One region of the Arthrobacter sp. GQ119 genome, then DNA from elsewhere that is predicted to be linked to it. Evidence: predicted binding sites of a transcription regulator. Region 1 holds the regulator's gene; each other region holds the start of a gene.
The links. Region 1 encodes HrcA, which represses chaperone genes, less so after heat shock. Its sites were predicted from a motif close to TTNGCACTCGNNNNNNNCGAGTGCNAA; they were not measured.

Region 1 (6,595 bases):
ACGGGCCTGCCTCCTGCCATGCCTCAAGGACTCCGCGGAAGGGCTTGACGGCGTCTTCGTGGAGGACCACCGCCAGGGCGGCGCCCGCCACCTGGGCGGCGAGGCCCTGGGTATCGACGGCGGGACGCACCTCCGGGATCCACGCCCGCCGTGCCTGCTTCGCCGCTGCGGAGACCGCAGACTGCCATTTGGCGTGGGCTTTGGCGGCGCGCTCGCCTTTCCAGCGCACAATTGACCGTTCCGACTGCCAGGGGATGACTGCGTCGATGCCGAGCTCGGTGGCCGTCTCAATAGCCAGTTCGTCCCGGTCGCCCTTGGCAAGAGCCTGGACGAGGACCAGGCGCACGCCTGGCCGGTCCTCTACGCTAACGGACGAGCAACGCACGGTCAGTTCGGCCGGAGCTGTCTGCTCCACAGTTCCGGTGAGGCGCCTGCCTGCGCCGTCGGCGATATCGACCCGCTCCCCCACCGCCAGCCGCTTGACCGTCACCGCATGGCGCGCCTCAGGCCCGTCCAGCACAAAAACCGAACCGGGTTGGGTGTTGTCCAGAGTTCCGGCGGCGGTGAAAAATACGGGGTTGCTCACCGCTACAGGTTACCGAGGCGGTCCCGGAGCTTCGCGAAGACGCCGCCGCTCGCCGCGAGCTTGCCCTCGGAGAACTGTTCACCGCGGAGCTTCGCGAGCTGGCGCAGCAGGTCTTCCTGCGCCGGATCGAGCTTGGCGGGCGTCTCGACCTGCAGGTGGACCTTGAGGTCGCCGCGGCCATAGCCGCGCAGGTGGGTGACGCCGAGTCCGCGGAGGGTGATGACTTCTCCCGACTGCGTGCCCGCCTTGACGTCGATCTCCTGCTTGCCGTCGAAGGTGTCCAGGCTCAGCTCGGTGCCCAGGGCCGCGGCGGTCATGGGGATGTTCAGCGTTGCGTGGAGGTCGTCGCCGTCGCGGACGTACGTGGGGTCATTGTTGACGCGGATTTCGACGTAGAGGTCCCCGGACGGGCCGCCGGCCGGGCCGGCCTCGCCCTGCCCGGACAGCTGGATCCGGGTGCCCGTGGCGACGCCGGCGGGAACCTTGATGGTCAGTGACCGGCGGCTGCGGATGCGGCCCTGGCCGCTGCACTCGTTGCAGGGGTCCTTGATGACCGTCCCGAAGCCTTCACAGGATCCGCACGGTGCTGAAGTCATGACCTGGCCAAGGATGGAACGCACGGCGCGCTGGACCTGGCCGCTGCCGCCGCAGATGTCGCAGCGTTCCGGATGCGTGCCTTCCCGGCAGCAGGAACCGTCGCAGGTGGGGCAGACGACGGCGGTATCGACCTCGAGCTTCTTGTTGGCGCCAAAGACGGCGTCGCGCAGGTCGATCCGGACGCTGATGAGGGCGTCCTGTCCCCGACGGACCCGCGAAGCCGGGCCTGCGGTTCCGCCGGCGCCGAAGAAGGTGTCGAAAATGTCCTGGAAGGCGAAGCCCTGGCCGGCGTAGCTGCCGCCGCCGAAGCCGTTGTCCGTGCCGTTCTCGTTGCCCGTGGTGTCATAGACCCTGCGCTTCTGCGGATCGGACAGCACTTCGTAGGCATGGGTGACGGCCTTGAACCGGTCCGAGGCTTCAGGTCCCGGGTTCACATCCGGGTGCAGGGTGCGGGCCAGCTTGCGGTAGGCCTTTTTGATCTCTTCTCCGGTGGCTTCCGGGGAGACTCCAAGAACGTCGTAGTGGCTGCTCAAAGTTCGTATCTCTTCCTGGTTATGGTGCCTGGGTATCGGATTCGTCGGGCCGTGCGATTACGGGCCGAGAACCCTCGAAAGGTAGCGGGCCACCGCGCGGACGGCGGCCATGGTGGTGGGATAGTCCATACGGGTGGGCCCAAGGATGCCGATCTTCGCGGTGGCGTCCGGTCCATAGCCGGTGGCCACCACCGACGCCTCGGCGAGTCCGTCGTAAGGGTTCTCCCGGCCGATGCTCACGGTCACGCCGCGGGGGTCCTGCGCCATCTCACTGAGGAGCCGCAGCATGACCACCTGCTCCTCCAGGGCCTCGAGGACGGGTCCGATGCTGAGCGGGAAGTCCACGTTGGACCGTGCCAGGTTCGCGGTGCCGGCCATGACCATGCGGTCTTCCCTGCTGCTGTGCGAGAGTGCCTCAAGGGCCTTGCTCAGGGCGGCGGCAGCGGGACGTTCGGCCGGAGCGCAGCCGGCCACCACGGCGGCCAGGTACTGGGGCAGCATGGTCAGCGCGATGCCTGCGACTCCCGAGAGGAACCTGGTCCGCAAGGCCGTCAGCGTGTCGTCGCTGAGTTCCTGCCCGACGTCCACGACGCGCTGCTCGACCTTGCCCGAATCCGCGATCAGCACAATGAGGACCTTGCGCGGCGCCAGCTGGACGAATTCAATGTGGCGCACCACGGCGCGGCTCAGGTGCGGGTACTGCACGACGGCAACCTGGTTGGTCAGCTGCGCCAGGAGCCTTACCGTGCGGTCCAGGACGTCGTCGAGATCGTCGGCCCCCTCCAGCAGCGACTGGATGGCGCGGCGCTCAGCCGGGGACAGGGGCTTGACCGCCGAAATCTGGTCCACGAACAGCCGGTACCCCTTGTCGGTGGGTATCCTCCCGGCGCTGGTGTGCGGTGCTGTGATAAGCCCCTCGTCCTCGAGCGCGGCCATGTCGTTGCGGATGGTGGCGCTGGAAACGCCCAAATGGTGGCGCTCGACGAGCGCTTTGGAGCCCACAGGCTCGCGGGAATGGACGTAGTCCTCCACAATGGCGCGCAGCACCTCGAGCTTGCGTGGTTCGCTCACTATCCACCTCCGATCAACCGTTTTCCGGGCAAAGCCATGCAGCGCCCGGCGACGCATGGTTAGCACTCGACATCCCTAAGTGCTAACAAGTCTAATATGAGACGGGCCGTTGTTAGCATTGGTACCGCTCCGGGCGAAATTCCGGACCCGTGTCCGCCCGGAGGCTGATTCCCGGCCGGGGCGGCAGCCTCCTAGCGCAAAGCGGTGTTTAACTATGCAGTATCAGACGTGGGGTCCGCAGGAGATTGCAGCGCCCGCCAAGAACGATTTGCCGGAAGTGCCGGTGGAGCGCGGCATGGTCCTGGAGGACGTGCAGTCCGGCTGGGTCGGTGCCGTGACGCGGGTGGAGAAGTCCGGCGGGATGCATGTGGTCGCCCTGGAGGACCGCCGCGGCAAGTCACGTTCCTTCAGGCTCGGCTTCGGGTTCCTGCTGGAAGGCCAGCCTATTCGGCTGATGCCGCCGGCGGCCAAGCGGCCAGGTTCCGCCCCGGCCGGTCGCACGGCGTCGGGCTCCGTTCGGGTGGAGGGCCAGCGCGCCCAGGTGGCCAAGGCCGGCCGGATCTGGGTCGAAGGCAAGCACGACGCTGAACTCGTCGAGAAGGTTTGGGGCGACGATCTCCGGGTGGAGGGAATCGTCGTCGAGCCCCTTCACGGCATTGACGACCTGGCGGGGGCGGTCGCCGCCTTCCGCCCGGGGCCTGGCCGGAGGCTGGGCGTCCTCGTGGACCATCTTGTCCCGGATTCCAAGGAGTCCCGCATTGCCGAGACGGTCATGGCTTCACCAGGCGCCGCCGGCAACGTGCTCATCGTCGGCCACCCGTATGTGGATGTCTGGCAGGCCATCCGGCCCTCCGTCCTGGGGATCGCGCAGTGGCCTGTGGTGCCCAGGGGCACCGATTGGAAGACCGGGATCCTCGCCGCCTTCGGCTGGCCGCACGCCACAAAGGAGGACATCGGCCTGGGCTGGCAGAAACTCCTGGGAGCGGTGCGGACCTATGCCGATCTCGAACCTGCCCTGCTGGGACGGGTGGAGGAGGTCATCGACTTCCTCACCGTGCCTTAGAGTGCCCCGCCTTAGAAATACCTGTGCCTTAGAAATACCCAGGCCTTAGCGATACAGTGCCGAGATGAAATCCAACGACTTGCTGCTGGACGCCTTCGGCCGGATCCATGACACTGTGGCCGCCGTTTTGGAAGGATCCGACGGCGGGTCCCTCATCCGCCGGCCGGCAGGCAGCGGAAACTCGATTGCGTGGTTAATCTGGCATCTCAGCCGGATAGAGGACTCGCAGGTCGCCTCCGCCGCGGGACTGGATCAGGTGTGGTCCTCGCAGGGGTTCGTCGGCCGCTTCAATTTGAAGCTTCCCGAACGCGACACTGGCTACGGTCATTCGACCGACCAGGTCGACGCGGTGCACGGTACGCCGGAGCTGTTGCTCGCATATTACGATGCCGTTCACCGGCAGACCGTCGAGTTCCTGAAAACCCTCGGCGACGATGACCTCGACCGCATCGTCGACTATCACTGGGACCCGCCCGTCACTCTCGGGGTGCGGCTGGTCAGCACCTTTGCTGACTGCCTCCAGCACGTGGGGCAGGCCGCGTACGCCAAAGGCTTGAACCCCGAGCACGGATAAAGGACGGGCAGGCCTAAAGGACGCGCACGGTCAGGGAAGCTGCTGCCTGCGGCGCGTCGTTCATTTTGCGCCCGACCCAGTATTCTTGGAGGGGAGCCTTTCACGCCGCCGTCCGGCGCAACCGGCCGGCGGCGAACCACCGGCGCCACCGCATCAACGCAAGTTTAAGGAAGACAAACCGTGGCAGAAGACGCTCGTGACCGCAGGGACCATCAGTCCGGCCCTGACGTGCCCCAGTACCATGGCGTGCCGGCCAATGCACTTCCGCTGACTGCCAGCGAGGACCGGCAGTGGGCAACGCTGGCACACTTCGGCGGTATCCTCGGCTGCGTGCCGGCACTGCTGATCTACCTCATTTTCCGGGAGCGTGGACCGTTCACGGCTCAGGAATCCAAGGAAGCCCTCAACTTCACCCTGCCGCCCACCATCGCGGCGGCGCTCGCGAACCTTCTGGTCCTCCTCCCGGTGGTGGGAAATATTTTCGCTGTCATTGCCACCCTGATCTGGATTGCGCTGACGTGCTTCGCGGTGTCCGCCGGTATCCACGTCAACCGGGGCCAGCCGCACCGGTACCAGTACAACCTCCGCTGGATCAAGTAACCGCAAAGCGGCCCCAGACCCGTTTGGGTCTGGGGCGCTGTTGTTTAAGCCGCTGCTGTTGCCTGCAGATTCAATCCGGCAGGATTCTGCGGACCACGGCGTCGGCCAGCAGGCGGCCCTTAAGGGTCAGAACCAGCAGGCCGCGGAAAGCCTCCGCCGGTGCCACGAGACCGTCGGCAATGAGCCCGGCCACAGCGTGTTTGCCCGCGTCGGACAGCGAGCTGACCGCCACCCCCGATGCGAGCCGGGTCTCAAGCATGATCCGCTCCACGCCGCGGGTAGCGGCGTCGAGTGTTTCGCGGCCGGCGGCGGGCGACACGCCGGAGCCGAGCCTGCCGGCATAGGCCGTGGGGTGCTTCACGTTCCACCAGCGGACTCCACCGACATGCGAGTGCGCGCCAGGTCCGATGCCCCACCAGTCGTCCCCGCGCCAGTAGGCCAGGTTGTGGCGGCACGCCTGTTCGGCAGTGGCCGACCAGTTGCTGACCTCATACCAGCGGAGGCCGGCGTCCGAAATCATCTGGTCGGCAAGCTCGTATTTGTCGGCATGGTCGTCGTCGTCGATTCCGGGAACTTCGCCACGGCGCATCTGGGCGGCGAGCTTGGTGCCGTCCTCAACGATCAGCGCGTAGGCGCTGATGTGGTCCGGCTGGTACGACAGTGCGGTCTCCAGGGAGAAGCGCCAGTCGTCGAGGGACTCCCCCGGCGTTCCGTAGATCAGGTCCAGGCTGACGGCGAGTCCGGCGTCGCGCGCCCACTGCACCACAAGCGGGACACGGCTTGGGGTGTGGGTGCGGTCCAGAACCTTCAGCACGTGGGGCACCGCGGACTGCATACCGAAGGAGACCCGCGTGAACCCCGCGTCTGCGAGCATTTGCAGTGACTCCGGCGTGACTGAATCGGGGTTGGCCTCCGTGGTCACTTCGGCGTCCGGTTCAATCCCCCATTTCTCGATGGCGGCACCAAGGATTCTGGCCAGGTCCTCTGCCGGCAGGAGCGTCGGCGTGCCGCCGCCGAAGAACACGGTGCTCAGCTTCCGGGCAGGCAGGCCCGACTGCTCCAGGACCCGCGCGGCAAGGTCCACTTCCGAAATCGCGGTGGAAGCGTATGCGTCCTGGGAGGCGCCGCCCCCGAGCTCCGTGGCCGTGTAGGTGTTGAAGTCGCAATAGCCACAACGCACCGCGCAGAACGGGATGTGCACGTAGAGCCCAAAGGCCCGCTCTGCCGCACCGTCCGCCGCCTGTTGGGGCAGCAGACCGTCCGACGGCGCGGGGTCACCCAGGGGAAGAACGCTAGGCATGCGTGCGGCCTCCGGTGGTTGCGGCCACGGTCATCACTACTTCTTGGCCTTGTCCTTGGATTCGTCGGTGGTCAGGGCGGCGATGAAGGCCTCCTGGGGTACTTCCACGCGGCCCACCATCTTCATGCGCTTCTTGCCTTCCTTCTGCTTTTCCAGCAGTTTGCGCTTGCGGGAGATGTCACCGCCGTAGCACTTGGCGAGGACGTCCTTGCGGATGGCGCGGATGGATTCACGGGCGATGATCCGGGATCCGATGGCCGCCTGAATCGGC
Region 2 (6,595 bases), on a different contig from region 1:
GCTGGGGGGCTGCGGCTTCGGCGTCGAAAAGGGTGCTTTCCCGAAGTGTGGCCGTTTCGTCAGCGGCCTGTGGAACGGCAGGATGGGCGGCGGGGCGCGGACGATTCGCAGGCGCACCCATGGCCGCTGAGAAGGCAGCGTTTACCTTCCTGCGGCGGTCACGCACGGCGAGCCTGCGGAGAAGCACGACGGCGGCGGCACCCGCCAGAAATGACAGGGACGGAAGCCAGCCGGTTCCCAGCCCAAAGACCGCCAGCACTCCGGATATCAGGGCAGTGGCGAAGGACAGGAGTCCTGCCAGTGCGATGGCAACACGCCCATAGCGGATGCGGAAGGCGCCTCCGCCCTTGGCGGAGTTGCCGGCGGGCGTGGAGCGTGCTCCGGATGCGCTGCTCTTCCTGGTGTCCATGGGATTCTCCTGCTGGACGGTCATGTGAAGGACCGTTCCGGCTTGCGGGTTTGCAGATTCGTGGTCAACGCTCTCCATCATCAGATCACCGGCCGCCTGAAATTGGTGGCTGCCGCTTCGGAGCAGGTACGGCGCAACCCAAACAATCCAGAGCGCGACAGCGACCACAAGGATGACTGAGCTGCTGAGAGGGAAGTCCACACACAAAACCGTATGAGCAATCGGCGACCTGTTGTGGCATTCGTCTCGGTGTGTCGCTCCGCGCCTCTCAAATCATTGGACTTAAGGCCGATAAGTCCCCGCCGGGCCCCGCTCAGGCTGGCCTCGAACGCAGCCACCTGTTGAGAAGTCCTTCCGGAACTTCCTCAGACGTCAGGGCAAAAGTCCGATGGTCCGCCCACTCCCCGTTGATGTGCAGGAACCGTGGCCGGTAGCCCTCGTCACGGAATCCGAGCTTTTCCACGACCCGCAGGCTGGGTCGGTTTTCCGGGCGGATGTTGATTTCCATCCGGTGCAGCCCCAAGGTCCGGAAGCAATGGTCGGTGGCCATGGCGACGGCCGTCGGCGCGATGCCCTGGCCTGCCCGCGCCTCATCCACCCAGTAGCCCAGAGTGGCCATCATGGCAGAGCCCCAGATAATGGAGGACACCGTTAACTGGCCCACGATGACAGGATCCCGGAACCCCGGTGTCCATGCGGTAATGAGGAAAGGGAGGGCTGTGCCCTGGGCTGCCTGGGTGTTCAGCGACCGCACCATTTGCCGATAGTCGGGAAGGGCTCCGCCCGGGGCCGGGTTGGAAGCCTCCCACGGGGCCAGCCAGTCGCTGTTGCGCGAACGGAGCGCAGTCCATTCCTTGCGGTCCCGGTACCTGATGGGACGCAGGACGATGTCACCACACTCCAGTGTCACCGGCCAGATGTGGCTGACCCTCATGGGGAATTAGTGGGTCAGGCCGGCAGCGAACTTCGGCAGCCACTCGCGAAGGCCGGGTCCCAGGTCATCGCTGTCAACGGCCAGCTGGACGCACGCCTTGAGGTAGCTGAGCTTGTCCCCCGTGTCGTAGCGCCGGCCGCGGAAGACGACGCCGAACACACCGCCGCCTTCACCGTCCCTGCTGGCGAGTTCCTGCAGGGCATCCGTCAGCTGGATTTCGCCGCCGCGGCCCGGTTCCGTCCGTTCCAGCACATCGAAGACGGCGGGGTGGAGGACGTAGCGCCCGATGACGGCCAGGTTGGAGGGGGCATCGGCGACATCCGGCTTTTCCACGAGCTTGTTGATCCGGACGAAGCCTTCGCCCTCGATCTCCGAGATGTCGGCGCAGCCATAGGCGCTGATCTGGGAGGGTTCCACCTCGATGAGGGCCACAACGGAGCCGCCGGTCTTAGCCTGTACCTCGATCATGATGCTCAGGAGTTCGTCGCGGGCGTCGATCAGGTCGTCGCCAAGCAGCACGGCGAAAGGCTCGTGGCCGACGTGCTGGCGGGCGCGCAGCACTGCGTGGCCCAGGCCCTTGGGGTCGCCCTGGCGGACGTAATGGATGTCGCCCAGATTGCTGGCGGCCTGGATTGACTCGAGCTTGGCGGTGTCGCCCTTGGCTTCCAGCGTTGCTTCCAGCGCAGGAACCCGGTCGAAATGGTCCTCGAGGGCACGCTTGTTCCGCCCGGTGATCATCAGGACATCGCTCAGGCCCACCTGTACAGCTTCTTCGACTACGTACTGGATGGCCGGCTTGTCCACCACCGGGAGCATTTCCTTGGGCATGGCCTTGGTGGCAGGCAGGAACCTGGTGCCGAGTCCCGCTGCGGGGATGACGGCCTTGCGGACTGAAGGATTAGTGGAAGTCACTCGACTAATGTAACGGAGGGAACATTCATACAGTAAATGCTTCCGGCAGTCGCTTGGCCGGGATTCCGTGCAACAAAGGATGGCACACCATGTCGCAAACGACCCGGCAATCAAAGGATGAGATCCGTTCCCGGCACCGGAAAATCCGTCTGGGCCTGCAGCCTGAGGCCTTGTCGGCAGCCGCCTCAGGGATAGCCCGCCACGGCCTGTCCTGGGCCGCCACCATCGCGGACGGCAGGCCGGGGACGTTTACCGCCTATCTGGGCGTGGCCCACGAGCCGCCCACCCTCGCGCTGATAACGGCACTTCACGAAGCGGGCCACAAAGTCCTGCTGCCGGTATGCGAGCCGGACCGCGGGCTCAGCTGGGTGTTGTGGAATCCGGACAGCGAGTTTGTCCGCAGCCGGTACGCGCCCATCAAGGAACCGGCCGGAGAACGCCATGGCTTGGAGACCATCCGGGACGTGGCAGGGCTCTTCCTGCCGGCGACGGCCGTGGACATGAGCGGAAACAGGATCGGACAGGGCGGCGGGTATTACGACAAGTTCCTGGCGGACGCCGAGGCCGCGGGTCTGCAGGCGCCCAGGGCTGCGGTCATTTACGACTCCGAACTCCTGCCCGCGTCGAGCATTCCCGCTGAGGGGTTCGACCGTCCCGTCGACGCGGTACTGACGCCCTCCGGCCTGGTCCGGCTTTCCTGATGCAATCTGCGGGAAGATGCTAGAATTGGCACTCAGGCCCTGCGACTGCTAATGGAGCTGTTTCTGCACGGAGATCCCGCAAGGAATTCCGCGCAGTGGCACCCCCGCAGCACGGGACCTGTCGTTTGTCCAAGAGGAGGATCTTCAGTGCCCACGTATGCCTATGCCTGCAAGGATTGCAGCCATGCCTTTGACATCGTGCAGTCATTCACTGACAGCACTCTGACAGCCTGCCCCGAATGCGAGGGAACCCTGCGCAAGAAGTTCAACAGCGTAGGCGTGGTCTTCAAGGGCTCTGGCTTTTACCGGACGGACTCCCGGGACACGAAGGGCAGCACGGTGTCACCGTCCCCTGCCTCCTCACCGGCCCCGGCCGCCCCTGCAGCCGCACCGGCCGCTGCCGCCAGCTAGACGCTCCCGTCCCTTCCCACGGCTGACCGCCACGTCGCGGTTATCCACATACTGGCGTTTTGCCGGGCTGCTTTCCACATACGGCCGGCATACACTGCCGCCCGGGGGCCGGGGTTCCATAGCGTGGCAGCATGCCAGCTCTCGGACTGCCTCCCGTCAGAACCTCCCGCCCTGCTGCCCGCCCCCGCAGAGGCACTTCGGCGTCCGGACCTCCCGAACGCCGCAGGCCAGGCCGTCTGCGGGGCTGGCTGAACCGCAACCGTCGCCTTGCCGTAGCGCTGCTGCTGTGCGCGGCGGCCGGTATCACGGTCCATCAGCTGACCCCGGCCCCGGCGCACACATCCCCGGCCCTGGCCGCAGCACGGGACTTACCGGCCGGAGCCACTCTGGGGAGCAGCGACGTGGCAGCAGTCGATGTCCCGCCCCACATGCTCTCCGCCGGCACGCTCACCGACGCAGCACAACTCAGCGGAAAGCAGCTGGCCGCACCGCTCCGGAAAGGACAGCTGCTGTCCGAGACCCAGCTCGTGGGGCCCGGCCTGCTGACTGGGTCGCCGCCGGGATCAGCCGCCGTCCCGCTGCGCATGGCGGACCCCTCATCCATCCAGCTCGTCTCCCCCGGCATGCTCATCGACGTCGTCCTGACCAGCGGGCCGGGCTTCGACCAGCAGTCCCCGTCCAAGGTCCTGGCCAAGGCGGTTCCGGTGCTCTGGACCTCGGCGCGGGAGGGGCAGGGCGGCCAATGGCTTGCCGCCGGGGACTCCGACGGCCTCGTAGTGGTTGCTGCGACACCGGCGCAGGCAAGCGCTCTGGCGGGAGCTTCAACCCAGGGAAAACTCTTCTTCGTTCTCGTGGGCTCCAAGGGCCGATGACTCTGGGAGCCGGTGACGCTGCCGCCATGGGAGGCTAGCCCCAGTGCGGGGGCTTCTGCTCCTTGAGCCATGCATCGTGGTCATTGTCGGACTCCGGGTCACCCCAGGCCCGGGGATCGTCCTCGGAGGCCTTGTTGGGCACTGCACCGGCCGGCGTCACCGGAGCTGGGGTCTTGGCTGGTGGAGTGCTTTTTCCGCGAGCCGGGCCGCCGCCTGTGCTGGCGTCATGGTCTGCTGCATCCGAGCTCACTGCGCGTTTTCCTTCCTGTCCGGCAGGCCGGCGTCGTAATCGTCTTCGCCGACTGCGTCCCGGTCCTCGCCGTCTGCGTCCCGGCCCTCGCCGTCCTCGTCCTGGTCCCCATCCTGGTCCCGGCCATCCTCAACGCTGCGGTCTTCGAACAGGCCGTCGTCGAACTGGCCGTCCTCCTCAGGAGCTGGCCCGTAGGGATCGTCGTCCAGACCCGTGACATCCTCGTCGAAGAAGCCCGGTGAGGTCACAGCCCGGACGGGGCGGACCGGCTTCTCGAGTCCGAGGTAGCCGCCAATCCGGTCGGCGCAGGCCGAAGGATCCGTGAACACCTCAATCGTCCACAGCGGCATGTAGCGCCAGCCGAGACGTTCCAGAAGCTGCGGGCGGAGCCTGCTGCGTTCGCGGACGGTCATCTGGCGGTACTGCTCGGTACCGTCGGACTCAATGGCCACGGGCCGCGGAATCTCGGCTTCGTCCTGGCCCATCGTGCTCAACGGATCGGCCGCGGCCACGACGTCGATGACGCCGTCGTACTGGTGCCAGACCCGTGCACCGCGTGCCCTGAGCCGGTCTCCCAGGTCAGCCACGAGCGGATCCGCACCCAGCGCCTGCTCACTTGCCGCTGCCCTGGAAGCCGGCGTTCCGAGGTCCGTGTTGCCCGAGATCTCGCGGTCCAGCAGCTCGTAAAGGTCAACGGCGCCATGGGCCAGCCGGTTCCTGTCGAGGTCCTCCGGCTTGAAGCAGGTCAGAACGTGCAGGGACTGCCGGGCACGGGTCATGGCCAGGGCAAACTTGGCGCGGCCTCCCTCGGCGGAGAGCGGACCAAAGTTGTGCAGGGCCCGTCCATGGGGCGTCCGGCCGTAACCGGGAGAGAAAATGACGTGGTCCCGCACCAGCCCCTGGGCCCGTTCCAGATCCACCACGCGGAACGATTCCTCGCCGGCCGTGAAGAATCCGGAGAGCCCCGGATAGTTGGGAAGCTGCAGGCGGATTGCCTCGCCGATCCTCGCGGCATGCCGCAGGCTGGCAGTGACGACGGCCAGGGATGTGCGCGGGCGGAGGCGGGCGTGCTCGAACACCAATTCCACGACGCGGTTGACCTCGGCCACGACTGACTCCACGCCCTCGTGGTCGGCGCTGGGCAGCCCGGTGCCGTCCGGCAGGTACTCAACCAGCAGGGCCCGGTCCAGGCCCGTGGCGGACTGGCCTTCGGGCAGGCGGCGGAGACCGCCGTCGTAAAAGCCCTTGCTCAGCTGCAGCACCAGGTCTTCGTCCACCGCGCGGTAGACGGAGTGCAGCCGCCACGTCGGAAGGACCTCTGACAGGGCGCTGAAGGCACTCTCCACACTCTGGTGCGTCGGTTCACCGGCGGCGAGCCGCTCCACCGCCACCGTGAACGTGCGGGGGCTGGCGATCTTGTCGTCACCGAAGGCGACAACCTGTTTGGCGCGGGCCACGGCAGGCAGGACAGCCTGGAGCGAGGTCGCCTCGGCGTCCAGGATCACCACAGCGTCGAACTTCTGCTCGGCCGGGAGGAGCCCGGTCATGAGGTAGGGGCTGACCGACCAGACCGGCACCAGCATGGGAACCAGCGCGGGAGCCTGGGCTGTCAGCGCCGCAAGGGTGACCCGCCCGTCCTTGAGGAGGCTCCGGAGAAGGTCCGCCTGGCGCGGGTTCTCCGCGATCCCCGCACGCCAGCGCTCGGCCAGCTGCCACCGCAGGCGTCCGGCGCCGCTGGCGATGTGTGCGTTGTCGGCGAGCCGGTACTCGGCTTCGAGCTGGCGCAGGGCTTCGCCGTCGGACATCGCGAGGTAGTCGTCGCCGCTGATCATTGCTTCGAGCGCTGACTGCCACCAGGCAAGGTCGAGCTCCGCGGCGACGGATTCGGCCGGAACCTCCCGTTCGGACAGGTCGGCGAGCAGCTCGCCGAGTCCGTGCTCGCGCATGTTCTCGATGAGGAGTGTGCGCTCCGGCAGTGTCTTGAGGGTCTGGGAGTCGGCCACGAGCCGCTCGAGCCGCTCCATCAGTTCCGGATAGGCGGTTTTTTCGAGCGCCCCGCCGGCCGCCGTGTGCCGCAGCGCGTCCCCGAGCAGCTTCAGTTCCCGG
Region 3 (6,595 bases), on a different contig from region 1:
CGGGCGCTCGCGGACCTCTACGGATTCGGGTGGCGTGCCGAGCTGGGCGACGCCACGGCCGACATGATCATCAACGTCACGCCGGTCGGCATGGCCGGCGGCGCCGAGGCCGGCTCACTGTCCTTCCCCATCGAAGCGGTCCAAGCCGCGAAGGTCGTCTTCGACGTCGTGGCCCTGCCGCCGGAGACGCCGCTGATCAAGGCCGGCCGGGAAGCCGGTAAGCAGGTCATCACGGGCGCGGAAGTGGCCACCATCCAGGCGCTCGAGCAGTTCGTGCTGTACACCGGCATCCGCCCCACCGACCAGCAGGTGCGGGACGCCGAGGCGTTCGTTCGCGCCCAGTAGCTCCAGGTGCAGCAGCCCTAGACCGGTTCCACGGAGACGGCCACCCGATCGTCACCGATCCTGGTGAGAACCAGGGTGGCTGTCTTTTTGCCGGCCTTCTTCCCGCTGCCCTTGCCCGCCGGGAGGAGCTGCTTCCGGAGCTCCTCGGGGGTGACGGACGTGCCGCGCTTCTTGATGTCCAGCACGCCGATGCCGTTCTCCTTCACCCAGGCCTTGAGCCCCTTCACGCTGTACGGCATGACCTCCAGGACTTTGTAGGCCCGGGCGAAGGGGGTGTCCACTGCATCCGGCGCGCAGATGTACGCGATGTGCTCGTCCACGAGGTGCCCGCCCAACTGCAGGGCCAGGTCGGCCACGAGACCCGCGCGGATCACGGCGCCGTCGGGTTCGTAGATGTATCCCTGGACGGGCCCGACCGGTGCCGCAGGGCCGCCGTCAAAATCCTCCGCGCTGGTGAGTTCGGCGGCACCCTGCGGACCGAGCAGCAGAGCGGCCCTCCGGATCCCCGGCCGGGCAACGGCGTTGAACCAGAGCGTTACCTCGGTGACGTCGCCGCCCACCGAAACCCACTGGGCCTCGCAGCCGGCCGGGATGGAATCGTGCGGCATGCCCGGCCCCATCTTCACGCCCACAGCGAGCCCGGAGGCCGCGAGTGATTCCACGAACGACAGCGGCGGCGAGAAGGCCTCCGGGTCCCAGATCCTCGTGGTCCCGGACGTGGATGTGGTGCGCCGGGCCGGATCCAGCCACACGCCGTCGGCGTCACCGAGAGGAACGGAAGTCGCATCCGAATGCACCACCGTGGCGTGCGGAAACGGAATGAGGTTGATGGTGGCGCACGCGGCGGTTGTTTCGTCGACCTCCACGGCCGTGACGGCGATATCCAGCGACGCCAGCGCCATGGCATCCGCGCCCAGGCCACACCCGAGGTCGGCCACGTGGCGTATACCAGCCTCGGCGAAGCGCTGGGCATGCCTGGCCGCCACATTGAGCCGGGTTGCCTGCTCGAGGCCGGCCTGGGTGAAGAGCATCTGGCGGGCGAATTCGCCGAATTTGGCTTCGGCCCTGGTCCGCAGCCTGGACTGGGTAAGCACAGCGGACACCAGATCGGGGGAGTGCCCCTTCTTCCGGAGGCTGGAATTAAGCGCGAAGGACTCATCCTCGCGGTAGGGCCCCAGCGAGGCCAGCAACTGCCATCCTTCTTCAGTGAGGAGATGTGCGATCTGGTCCTGCGGTGCGTCAGACATGACTTCAAGCCTAGTGGAGGGTCCGGCGGGCTTGCCCGATAGGGTGGATTGAATGGACTCCAGTGCAACTCCCAGCCAAGACCAGCCTGCCGGTTCTCCCGATAGCCCTGCCGGTTCTCCCGATAGCCCTGCCGGCGTGGCCCGCTACCAGGGACTATTCCGGTACGCGCGCCCGGCGCTGATTGCCGGGGTGGCTGTGGCCATCGTCTGCCTCGTGCTGCTGGTGATCATCTTCCTGCTGGACTCGTTCAACTCCACCGTCTACTCGGTGGGCGGCAAGGACATCCACGACGCGACCGACGAAGCCCGGCAGATCAGGGACCTGTATTCGGGCGCACGCGCCGGAGGCGTGGTGGTCCTGGTGGCCTCGGCCCTGACCGCCGCGGGGGCCGCCGTCGTACTCGTCCGCCAGCGTAAGAATTCGCCAAAAAGCGACGACGACGGCGGCGAGGATGTCGGGTTCGACGCCCTCGCCGGCCGCTGAACAGCGGCTTTCCGGCGCTTAGGCGTGTTCACCGCAGATGAACATCTGGCACTCACCTTGACCGAGTGCTAACCCCTTACATAGAGTCATCATTAGCACTCTCCCTAGGAGGGTGCTAACCCAAGAAGAACTGCCAGCCTGGCTGCTGCCGGCACCGCGACGACGGTCTGCCGCCAAGGCACCACAGTTTTACTGCCCATGAATTTGCTGACGAAAAGGAGAGGTCCGAGTGTCGGTCTCTATTAAGCCTCTTGAGGATCGTATTGTTGTCCGCCCGCTCGAAGCCGAGCAGACCACGGCTTCCGGCCTGGTCATCCCGGACTCCGCGCAGGAGAAGCCGCAGGAAGGCGAAGTTGTCGCAGTAGGCCCCGGCCGCTTCGAAGACGGCAACCGCGTTCCGGTCGACGTAACCGTCGGCGACGTCGTTATCTACTCCAAGTACGGCGGAACTGAAGTCAAGACCGGCGGCGAAGAGTACCTCGTGCTGTCTGCCCGCGACGTTCTGGCGATCGTCGTTAAGTAACTCTCTGGATCCCCGTGCCGCTGATCCTGTCTGGTTTTCATCAGACCGGTCGGCAGCACGGGGTTCTGTCTTGAAAGGACAAACCATGGCAAAGCAGCTTGCATTCAACGACGCTGCCCGCCGGTCTCTTGAAGCCGGCATCGACAAGCTCGCCAATACGGTCAAGGTGACGCTTGGTCCCCGCGGCCGCAACGTCGTGCTGGACAAGAAGTGGGGCGCCCCCACGATCACCAATGACGGCGTGACCATCGCCCGTGAAATCGAACTGGATGACCCCTACGAAAACCTTGGCGCCCAGCTTGCCAAGGAAGTAGCCACCAAGACGAACGACGTCGCCGGCGACGGCACCACGACGGCTACCGTGCTCGCGCAGGCCCTGGTCAAGGAAGGCCTGCGCAACGTTGCCGCAGGTGCCGCTCCGGGCCAGATCAAGCGCGGCATCGAGGTTTCCGTCGAAGCCGTTGCTGCACGCCTGCTCGAGAACGCCCGCCCCGTCGAGGGCACCCAGGTGGCCAACGTGGCCGCTATCTCCGCGCAGAGCGACGAGGTCGGCGAGCTGCTGGCCGAAGCGTTCGGCAAGGTCGGCAAGGATGGTGTGATCACCATCGAGGAGTCCTCCACGACCCAGACCGAGCTGGTCCTCACCGAGGGCATGCAGTTCGACAAGGGTTACCTGTCCCCGTACTTCGTCACCGACGCAGAGCGCCAGGAGGCCGTCCTCGAGGACGCCCTGATCCTGATCAACCAGGGCAAGATCTCTGCTGTCCAGGAATTCCTGCCGCTGCTCGAAAAGGCTCTGCAGAGCTCCAAGCCGCTGTTCATCATTGCCGAGGACATCGAGGGCGAGGCCCTGTCCACGCTGATCGTCAACCGCATCCGCGGCACCCTGAACGTCGTTGCCGTCAAGGCTCCGGGCTTCGGTGACCGCCGCAAAGCCATGCTGCAGGACATCGCCACCCTCACCGGTGCACAGGTTGTCTCCCCGGAGCTGGGCCTCAGCCTGGACTCCGTCGGCCTTGAGGTGCTGGGTACCGCCCGCCGCATCACGGTCACCAAGGACAACACCACCATCGTTGATGGCGCCGGATCGGCCGAGGACGTAGAGGCACGCGTTGCCCAGCTGCGTGCCGAGCTGACCCGCACCGACTCCGACTGGGACAAGGAAAAGCTGCAGGAGCGGCTGGCCAAGCTGGCCGGCGGCATCGGCGTAATCAAGGTTGGCGCTGCCACCGAGGTTGAGCTGAAGGAAAAGAAGCACCGCATCGAAGATGCCGTGTCCTCCACCCGCGCTGCCCTCGAAGAAGGCATCGTGGCCGGTGGCGGTTCCGCGCTGATCCACGCCCTGAAGGCACTCGACGAGGACCCGGCCGTCACCGCCCTCGAAGGCGACGCAGCAGCTGCCGTTGGCATCGTCCGCCGCGCCCTGGTCCAGCCGCTGCGCTGGATCGCCCAGAACGCCGGCCACGACGGCTACGTCGTCACCGCCAAGGTTGCCGAACTCGAAACCAACAACGGCTTCAACGCCAAGTCCGGCGAGTACGAGGACCTGATCGCAGCGGGCGTCATCGACCCCGTCAAGGTCACCCGTGCAGCCCTCCGCAACGCGGCTTCCATCGCCGCGCTGGTTCTCACCACCGAGACCCTTGTTGCCGAGAAGCCTGCCGAGGAAGACGAGCACGCAGGCCACAGCCACTAGGCTGCAGCCCCGCACGGCGGCAACGCCAGAAAAGAGCCGGTCCAGCCTAGCTGGGCCGGCTCTTTTGCTGTGGGAATCCCTGCTGTGGAACTCCCCGAGGTGGAAATCCGCTCTCCCGCAAGGTGATTCTGCCGCCGGCCCTGCCGCCGGCCCTGGAGAGGGACACGCCGCACGCAGCTGCCGGTTTGGCCGCAAAGATCACGAATTGGTAACATGGATGTTTTGTGTGCCACCGGCTTTGAGGGGATGTTTGTGCCAGTAGCGAGAATGATGGGCCAGCGGGGGAACGAGTCCCGCCACGCCGGTGAAGTCACACGCTCCGCTCAGGTCAAGGCCAAGCAGGGCTACCGCCCCGAGGTCCAGGGGCTCCGCGCCCTCGCCGTCCTCATGGTGGTCACCTACCACGTCTGGCTGGGACGAGTCTCCGGCGGCGTGGATATCTTCCTGCTGATCTCAGCCTTCCTGCTCACGCTGTCCTTTGTCCGCAAGGTCGAAAACGGCAGGCCGCTGCGCCTGGTCAACCACTGGCTGCACCTCTTCAAGCGGCTGATTCCTGCCGCCGTCGTGGTGATTCTCGGTGTCCTGGCGGGCACCTGGCTGGTCATTCCGCAGAGCCGCTGGCCGGACGTTCTCAACGAGGCCTGGGCCTCACTGCTGTACCGGCAGAACTGGCTGCTCGCGGACACCGCGGTGGACTACTACGCCCAGAACCACGCGGGCGCCAGCCCGCTGCAGCATTTTTGGTCCCTGTCCATTCAGGGCCAGGTGTTCATTCTGTGGCCGCTCATCTTCGCCGGGGCCGCCCTCGTGTGGCGTCTGCTCCGGCGCCGGCGGGACATCAGCTACCGGCTCATCCTCCTCGTGGCCTTCGCCGGCATCTTCATCGCGTCCCTCATCTTCTCCATCGAGCAGACCGCCACCAACCAGGCCTACGCCTACTTCGACACCCGGACCAGGCTCTGGGAGTTCGCGCTCGGCTCGCTGCTAGCGCTGTCCCTGCCTTACCTGAAGCCCGGCAAGGCTATGCGCGTGGTGCTGGGCTGGGCCGGGCTGGCGGCCATGATCTCCTGCGGCCTGGTGCTGACCGTGGACCGGTCCTTTCCCGGCTTCATCGCCCTGTGGCCCACGCTGGCCGCCGCAGCCATCATCGTCGCCGGCCAGAGCGGCAGCCGGTTCGGCGTGGACCGGATCCTGAGCTCCAGGCCGCTGGTTGCACTCGGGGACAACTCCTACGCGCTGTATCTCTGGCACTGGCCGCTCCTGGTTTTGGCCCTTGCCGGCACCGGAATCGACAAGCCCAACCTGGCGCAGGGCCTGGCCATCGTGGCTGCCTCCGTGGTCCTTGCCGTGCTCACCACCCGCTTCGTGGAAAAGCCGCTGCGGGAATGGCACTGGCCGCAGCTGCGGGCCTGGCGGACCGCCGTCGTGATCATTGCCTGCGGCGCCTTGCTGGCCGGCCCCGTGGCCGTCTGGCAGACCAAGCTGACGGCGGACGAGGCGGCTGCCGCAGCGCAGCCGCGCGAACTGACCCCCGGCGCCGCCGCTCTCGCCCCCGAAAACGCCGGCAAGCCCACCCCAAAAGCCACGGTCATTCCTGCCCCCGCGGCCATGAAAAACGAATGGGCCGACATCGACGGCCTGTGCACGGATGGAAACGTCCCCACCGATCCGCTCCTCGCGGGATGCCTGCAGAACAGCCGGCCGGAGCACGTGAAGAAGCGGATCGTGGTGCTGGGGGATTCCCACGCCCAGCAGTACATGGCCGCGCTGGGGCCGATCGCCCGGGACCACGGCTGGGAAGTTGTCACGCTGCTGAAAGGCAACTGCCGCTTCGGTGCGGAATCGCCGGAGCGCGATGCCGAGTGCAACGCGTTCAACCGGGCCAGTGCCGCCTACGTGATGGAACACAGGCCGGATGCCGTGTTCACGGTGGCGTCGCTGACCCACAAGGAGGCGCCGTTCGAAACCGAAGTGCCCGGCTATGTAGAGGGCATCAAGCCGTTCACTGACGCCGGAATCGACGTTGTGGGCATCCGGGACAACCCCCGCTTCGCCATCAACATGCCGGAATGCGTCCAAAAGTATGGAGCCCAGGCGCCCGAGTGCAACGCCCCGCTCGCCGAGTCCCTCGCATTGTCATCACCCCTGGATGACTACCGGGGCAAGGTGGACGGGCTCCACCTGATGGACATGAGCGACTTCATCTGCGCCGACGGCACCTGCCCGGCGGTGGTCGGCAACGTCTACGTCTACAAGGATGACAACCACCTCACCAAGACGTACGTGCAGTCCATGATCCC

Region 2: the regulator HrcA is predicted to act here: its motif matches at 2,982-3,008, upstream of AC6CH3_RS19805 (FmdB family zinc ribbon protein).
Region 3: the regulator HrcA is predicted to act here: its motif matches at 2,122-2,148, upstream of groES (co-chaperone GroES).

The regions. Positions count from the first base shown of each region.
Region 1 is NZ_JCAXEA010000016.1:100,645-107,239, reverse strand. It holds gene AC6CH3_RS15665 (16S rRNA (uracil(1498)-N(3))-methyltransferase) at 1-586, opposite strand, end outside; gene dnaJ (molecular chaperone DnaJ) at 589-1,716, opposite strand; gene hrcA (heat-inducible transcriptional repressor HrcA) at 1,774-2,787, opposite strand; gene AC6CH3_RS15650 (DUF3097 domain-containing protein) at 3,002-3,850, shown strand; gene AC6CH3_RS15645 (mycothiol transferase) at 3,915-4,424, shown strand; gene AC6CH3_RS15640 (DUF4870 domain-containing protein) at 4,605-5,024, shown strand; gene hemW (radical SAM family heme chaperone HemW) at 5,095-6,324, opposite strand; gene lepA (translation elongation factor 4) at 6,361-6,595, opposite strand, start outside.
Region 2 is NZ_JCAXEA010000025.1:56,492-63,086, reverse strand. It holds gene AC6CH3_RS19825 (hypothetical protein) at 1-610, opposite strand, end outside; gene AC6CH3_RS19820 (GNAT family N-acetyltransferase) at 723-1,343, opposite strand; gene galU (UTP--glucose-1-phosphate uridylyltransferase GalU) at 1,350-2,255, opposite strand; gene AC6CH3_RS19810 (5-formyltetrahydrofolate cyclo-ligase) at 2,345-2,956, shown strand; gene AC6CH3_RS19805 (FmdB family zinc ribbon protein) at 3,104-3,367, shown strand; gene cpaB (Flp pilus assembly protein CpaB) at 3,499-4,239, shown strand; gene AC6CH3_RS19795 (hypothetical protein) at 4,274-4,489, opposite strand; gene AC6CH3_RS19790 (AAA family ATPase) at 4,486-6,595, opposite strand, start outside.
Region 3 is NZ_JCAXEA010000025.1:37,547-44,141, forward strand. It holds gene AC6CH3_RS19720 (shikimate 5-dehydrogenase) at 1-345, shown strand, start outside; gene AC6CH3_RS19725 (class I SAM-dependent methyltransferase) at 363-1,592, opposite strand; gene AC6CH3_RS19730 (hypothetical protein) at 1,645-2,076, shown strand; gene groES (co-chaperone GroES) at 2,306-2,599, shown strand; gene groL (chaperonin GroEL) at 2,685-4,295, shown strand; gene AC6CH3_RS19745 (acyltransferase family protein) at 4,566-6,595, shown strand, end outside.